Linked DNA regions of Phytohabitans rumicis. The protein of the gene in region 1 binds, or shares a complex with, the protein of each later gene. Links are inferred from orthologs where the notes say so. Each region holds a gene or a part of one and is shown on either strand. Other genes may lie near its edges. The genes, in order: rpsG and tig.

Region 1 (3,095 bases):
TCTCCTGCGCCCCTCCTTGCCCTCTCCTGCCCCTCGTGCCCCCTCGTGCCCCTCTTCTGCGTCGATCAAGGGCAAACGGTCGTGCTTTGATCTCTTTTCCACGGCCGTTTGCCCTTGATCGACGCAGAAGTCCTTGATCGGCGTGGAGGCCGTGCCGGGTTGGGTGCCGCTGGATGGCGGGCGCGGTCTCGGCGGGGGTGCTTTCCGGGCTGGCGGTGGTGCTGGGGTGGGGAGCGGCTCGGATGGAGCAGGCGGTGTGGGGTGCACGGCGCTCCCGATTGACGGCACGGCGGGCGGCGCGCTAGTTGGGCGCCCCGCTTGGGCGATTTGGCGTGAGTGGGGCGCCCCTGCTGTCGCCTGGGAGGGAGTAGGGGCGCCCCACTCAGCTCGGGGCGCCCAACAGGGGCGCCCTACTCACGGCCAGGCGTGCCGAGCCACCGGCCTGGCGACCCGCCCGACCCTGTTGTGCGCCGATCAAGGATTTCCGCGTCGATCAAGGGCAAACGGTCGTGGTTTAGAGATCAAAGCACGGCCGTTTGCCCTTGATCGACGCGGTGGGGCGGGATGGCGGCGGGGCGGTGCGGTGGGGGTGGGGTGAGGTGGGGAGGGGCGGGATGGCGCGTTACACTTGGGGTCGGAGTTGCCGAGCGTGGGCCAGCGGGTCTCGTTTTGACCTGTGCGCTCACGGTGGGTACTCTTTCCCCTCGTGCCCGGGCCTGCCCGGGCAATCCGTGCGTGCGCCCCTCAGGTGCGGCGCAGCGGGGACAACGAGACAACCTGGTGCACGTGCCAGCGCGCACCGGAACCGTGTGCCGGACGACACGCCCGACCGCGGGTGCCGGAGACGCCCGTGAGGGCTGACCCGGGACACAACAGAAGGCACACAGACGCAGAAGCAAGGGAGCGGAGAAACCCGGTGCCCACGATCCAGCAGCTGGTCCGCAAGGGCCGGCAGGCCAAGACGAGCAAGACCAAGACCCCGGCGCTGAAGGGGAGCCCTCAGCGGCGCGGGGTGTGCACGCGTGTGTACACCACCACCCCGAAGAAGCCGAACTCGGCGCTGCGCAAGGTCGCTCGTGTGAAGCTGAGCAGCCAGATCGAGGTGACCGCGTACATCCCCGGTGTTGGCCACAACCTGCAGGAGCACTCGATCGTGCTCGTGCGCGGCGGCCGGGTGAAGGACCTCCCGGGCGTGCGTTACAAGATTGTCCGCGGTTCGCTGGACACCCAGGGCGTCCGCAACCGTAAGCAGGCGCGCAGCCGCTACGGCGCGAAGAAGGAGAAGAGCTGATATGCCGCGTAAGGGCCCCGCGCCGCGCCGGCCGCTGGTCGCCGATCCGGTGTACAACTCACCGCTGGTCACCCAGTTGGTCAACAAGATCCTGATGCGCGGCAAGCGCCAGCTCGCCGAGCGTGTGGTGTACGGCGCGCTGGAGGGTTGCCGGGAGAAGACCGGCACCGACCCGGTCGTCACCCTCAAGCGGGCGATGGACAACGTGAAGCCGACCCTCGAGGTCCGCAGCCGCCGTGTCGGTGGCGCGACCTACCAGGTGCCGGTCGAGGTCCGTCCGACCCGGGCGACCACCCTGGGCCTGCGCTGGCTGGTGCAGTACTCCAAGGCCCGCCGCGAGAAGACCATGATCGAGCGGCTGCAGAATGAGCTGCTCGACGCGAGCAACGGCCTCGGCGCTTCGGTGAAGCGGCGCGAGGACACGCACAAGATGGCGGAGTCCAACAAGGCTTTCGCCCACTACCGCTGGTAACCCCAGCACCCCGACGAGACGACGAAGTAGGGATTACCGTGGCTGCCGCCGACAACGCGCTTGCCAAGCTCCGCAACATCGGCATCATGGCGCACATCGATGCCGGTAAGACGACCACGACTGAGCGGATCCTGTTCTACACCGGCATCACGTACAAGATCGGTGAGGTCCACGAGGGCGCCGCCGTCATGGACTGGATGGAGCAGGAGCAAGAGCGGGGCATCACCATCACCTCGGCCGCCACCAAGGTCGAGTGGAAGGGTCACCCGATCAACATCATCGACACCCCGGGCCACGTCGACTTCACGGTCGAGGTGGAGCGCAACCTGCGGGTGCTCGACGGTGCGATCGCGGTGTACGACGGCGTGGCCGGCGTGGAGCCGCAGACCGAGAACGTGTGGCGCCAGGCGGACAAGTACAACGTTCCCCGGATGTGCTTCGTCAACAAGCTCGACCGGACCGGCGCGGACTTCTTCCGCTGCGTGCAGATGATGATCGACCGGCTGAACGCCACCCCGCTGGTGCTGCAGATCCCGATCGGGCTCGAAGGCGACCACATCGGCGTCGTCGACCTGATCGGCATGCGCGCGCTGACCTGGCGTGGTGAGACCCAGAAGGGCGAGGACTACGCGATCGAGGAGATCCCGGCCGGCCTCGCCGACGATGCCGCCGAGTGGCGCGAGAAGCTGATCGAGACGCTCGCCGACGTTGACGACACTGTCATGGAGAAGTACCTCGAGGGTGAGGAGCTCTCCGCCGAGGCGATCAAGGCGGGCATCCGGCGGGCCACCGTCGCAGGCAAGGCCAACCCGGTGCTGTGCGGTTCCGCGTTCAAGAACAAGGGCATCCAGCCGATGCTCGACGCGGTGATCGACTTCCTGCCCTCGCCGCTGGACATCCCGGCGATCGAGGGTACGGCGACCGACGGTGAGACGCCGTTGCTGCGCAAGCCGTCGATGAGCGAGCCGTTCTCCGCGCTGGCCTTCAAGATCCAGACGGACAAGCACCTCGGCAAGCTCACCTACGTCCGGCTCTACTCGGGCAAGCTCGAATCCGGTTCCCAGGTGATTAACTCCACCAAGGACCGCAAAGAGCGCATCGGCAAGATCTACCAGATGCACGCCAACAAGCGGGAAGAGCGTGCCACGGCGCAGGCCGGCGACATCATCGCGGTACAGGGCTCAAGCAGACCACCACTGGTGACACGCTGTGCGACCCGACCAACCCGGTGATCCTGGAGTCGATGACGTTCCCTGAGCCGGTCATCCAGGTGGCGATCGAGCCGAAGACCAAGGCCGACCAGGAGAAGCTGGGCACCGCGATCCAGCGCCT
Region 2 (3,191 bases), 2.1 Mb from region 1 along the record:
TGGCCCAGGCACACCGTGACGATGTCCGGGCGGACGTACTGCATGGTGTCGTAGATCGCCGTCATCGCCGTGAACGACCCGCCGGGCGAGTTGATGTACATGGTGATGTCGCGGTCTGGGTCGGTGCCCTCCAGCGTGAGCAGCTGCGCCATCACGTCGTTGGCCGAGGCGTCGTCGACCTGCACACCGAGGAAGATGATCCGGTCCTCGAACATCTTGTTGTACGGGTTGGACTCCTTCACCCCGTACGACGTGCGCTCCACGAACGAGGGAATGATGTACCGGTTGTGGACCTCGCGGAGGCCCGCCGGGATCTGAAGCTCAGTCATGGTGTCTTCCTCAGCTCAACGTGCCGGCGCCGGAGGGGACCTGGGTCGCCCCGGTGATCACGTGGTCGATGAACCCGTAGTCCCGGGCCTCCTGTGCGGTGAACCAACGGTCGCGGTCCGAGTCGGCCTCGATCTGCGGCTGGGTCTGCCCGGTGTGGAACGCCACCCGCTCCTGGAACATCCGCTTCGTGTAGAGCATCTGCTCCGCCTGGATGGCGATGTCGGACGCGGTGCCGCCCATGCCACCCGACGGCTGGTGCATCATGATCCGCGCGTGCGGGAGCGCGAACCGCTTGCCCCGGGTGCCGGAGCAGAGCAGGAGCTGGCCCATCGACGCCGCCATGCCCATCGCGATCGTCTGCACGTCGTTGTCGATGAACTGCATGGTGTCGTAGATCGCCATGCCCGAGTAGACCGAGCCGCCTGGCGAGTTGATGTAGAGGTAGATGTCCCTGGTGGGGTCCTCCGCCGCGAGCAGCAGGAGCTGCGCGCAGATGCGGTTGGCCACCTGGTCGGTCACCTCGCTGCCCAGGAAGACGATCCGCTCCTTGAGCAGGCGGTTGTAGACCGTGTCGTCGAGGTTGCCACTGAGTGCGTCGCCACCGCGGGCCTCGATCGCCCGCGTGGGCATCGCTGGGAAGTGCTGATCGGTCATGGCAAGCCCTTCGCAATTGTCTCCGTACGACCGACCTTATCCACTGTTGGTAGCCACGGCCGCCACGTTCGCTCTCAGCGCACGCGGCAGGTCGTACCCGTCAGTGGTCGTGGTCGTGATCGTGCTCGTCGGCGCTCCCGCCGCGCAGCTCGTCCATGCTCAGCTCGTTGCCGGCGGAGTCCTTGATCTTCACGCGCTCCATGACCAGCGCGAGCGCCTTGCCCCGACGGACGTCGCCGAAGACGGCGCCGGCGGTGCCGGACCGGACCAGCTGGTCGTAGTACTGCTGCGGCTGCACGCCGGCGCGCTGCGCGCGGTGCATGATCTCGTGGCCGAACTCGTCGTCGGAGACCTGGACCTCTTCGGCGTCGGCGAGCGTGTCGAGCAGCAGCTGGATCTTGACGCCCTCGGTCGCCGCCTCGGTGAGCTCGGTGTCGACCTGCTCCTCGGTCTTCTCCTCGGCCGCCAGGTATTCCTCCAGCGAGGCGCCGATCCGCTCCAGCTGGTCGACCATGGCCTGCTTGCGGTGGTCGACCTCTTCCTTGACTACGCCCTCCGGCGCCGGCACGTCGGCGGCCTTGACCAGCTCTTCGAGGGCCTTGTCGCGGGCCGCGTAGAGCTGCTCCACCTTCTTGACCCGGGTGACCCGCTCGCGGAGGTCGTTGCGCAGCTCCTCCAGCGTGTCGAACTCGCTCGCCAGCTGGGCGAACTCGTCGTCCAACTCGGGCAGCTGCTTCTCCTTGACCGTGCGGACCGTCACCGAGACGTCCGCGTCACGGCCGGCGAAGTCGCCGCCCACCAGCTGCGTGACGAACGACGCCGACCCGCCCGCCGACATCCCGACGAGGACCTCGTCGAGGCCCGGGAGCAGCTGCTTGCTGCCCACCTCGTGGGAGATGTTGGTGGCCGAGCCGCCCGGCACCTCGGTGCCGTCGACGGTCGCGGCCAGGTCGATCTGGACGTAGTCGCCGTCCTGGGCCGCCCGTTCCGCGGTCTTGAGGGTGGCGAAGCGCTCCCGCAGGCCGTTCACCTGGTCGTCGATCTCGGTGTCGCCGACCTGCAGCTCGTCGACGGTGATCTCCACGCCGGTCAGGTCGGGCAGCGTGATCTCCGGCCGCACGTCGATCTCGGCGGTGAACACCAGCGGCTCGCCGTCCTTGACCTCCGGGAACGCCTCCAGCTCCGGCCGGCCCAGCATCTTGACGTCGTGCTCGCGGACGGCCGCGAGGATCTGCGCCGGGATGGCCTCCTGGATGGCCTCATTGATCACGGCCTCACGGCCGACCCGCTGGTCGATCACGGCCGCGGGCACCTTGCCGCGGCGGAAGCCTGGGATCTGGACCTGGGATGCGATCTCCCGGTACGCCTTCTTGAGGCTCGGCTCAAGCTCGACGAACGGCACCTCGATGGCGAGCCGCACCCGAGTCGGGCTCAAGGTCTCGACGGTGCTCTTCACAGGCGTACTCCTCGATGGATCTTCTGACTTCCGGCATGCGTCTGGCGTGACGACGGCTCGGTCGAGTGTAGAACCGACTCGCCGGGCACGCGGCGGCCGGGCTCCCCCCGCACGGCCGCACAGATCACAGTCGGGGTGGCGGGATTTGAACCCACGGCCCCTCGCTCCCAAAGCGAGTGCGCTACCAAGCTGCGCTACACCCCGTGCGCGACAAAGTGTATGCGGTCCCCCTCCTCCTCCCATCCCGCACCCTCCTCCCTTCCTCCCCGCTTCCCGGCCCCTGTCCCCGGCCTCCCGCCCCTTTCCACGGCCTCCCGCCCCCTTTCCACGTCGATCAAGGCCCCTTTCCACGTCGATCAAGGACTTTCCACGTCGATCAAGGGCAAATGATCGTGCTTTGATCTCCGATCCACGACCTTTTGCCCTTGATCGACGGGAAAGTCCTTGATCGACGTGGCGGCGCGCCCGGGGTGGCGCCCCGGATACCGGACGCGCCGGCGCACACCGACCCAGTACGCTAGGTGCCGCACCCCGGACGGTCGGGGCGCACGCGGGCGTAGCTCAATGGCAGAGCTTCAGTCTTCCAAACTGACGGTGCGGGTTCGATTCCCGTCGCCCGCTCTCTTGCTCCTGCAGTGACCCATGAGGTGCGTGTGGGACGCGACGGGCGAGCCTGTCAGCGCCCGGCCAGCACGGCAACGATCGTGACGAGTGCCCCCACGATCGCGGCGACCTCGGCCGCGATCGTCAG

What was found.
Region 2: the proteins of rpsG (region 1) and tig are in contact, whole or in part, in a crystal structure (PDB 3GTY), measured with the Thermotoga maritima proteins. The link is inferred for Phytohabitans rumicis from one-to-one orthologs. Residues at the interface, in WP_004081843.1 of Thermotoga maritima: Lys34, Lys52, Lys55, Glu59, Arg62, Gln63, Glu66, Asn67, Lys69, Val71, Arg95, Ala109, Lys110, Lys111, Gly112, Arg113, Pro114, Glu117, Glu121, Ile124, Ala125, Tyr127, Asn128, Asn129, Thr130, Gly131, Lys135, Asp139, Arg142, Met143; in WP_004081061.1 of Thermotoga maritima: Glu122, Val124, Val129, Leu130, Tyr133, Glu188, Gly259, Ile262, Tyr263, Glu266, Ser270, Glu273, Gln274, Glu277, Arg308, Gln311, Ile312, Ser315, Tyr316, Glu325, Arg329, Arg336, Leu363, Phe366, Trp367, Arg373, Leu377, Arg381, Leu384, Glu387.

The regions. Positions count from the first base shown.
Region 1 is NZ_BLPG01000001.1:3,690,800-3,693,894, reverse strand. The notes cover bases 249-3,027. They hold rpsG (30S ribosomal protein S7), read left to right. Parts: upstream 249-1,292; coding sequence 1,293-1,763; downstream 1,764-3,027. Other genes in these bases: rpsL (30S ribosomal protein S12), read left to right, coding at 917-1,291.
Region 2 is NZ_BLPG01000001.1:5,833,824-5,837,014, reverse strand. The notes cover bases 263-3,137. They hold tig (trigger factor), read right to left. Parts: upstream 2,441-3,137; coding sequence 1,085-2,440; downstream 263-1,084. Other genes in these bases: Prum_RS26540 (hypothetical protein), read right to left, coding at 3,117-3,137; Prum_RS26560 (ATP-dependent Clp protease proteolytic subunit), read right to left, coding at 340-984; Prum_RS26565 (ATP-dependent Clp protease proteolytic subunit), read right to left, coding at 263-329. Also shown: more of Prum_RS26565, read right to left, coding at 1-262; more of Prum_RS26540, read right to left, coding at 3,138-3,191. UniProt on the Bacillus subtilis protein: Involved in protein export. Acts as a chaperone by maintaining the newly synthesized protein in an open conformation. Functions as a peptidyl-prolyl cis-trans isomerase.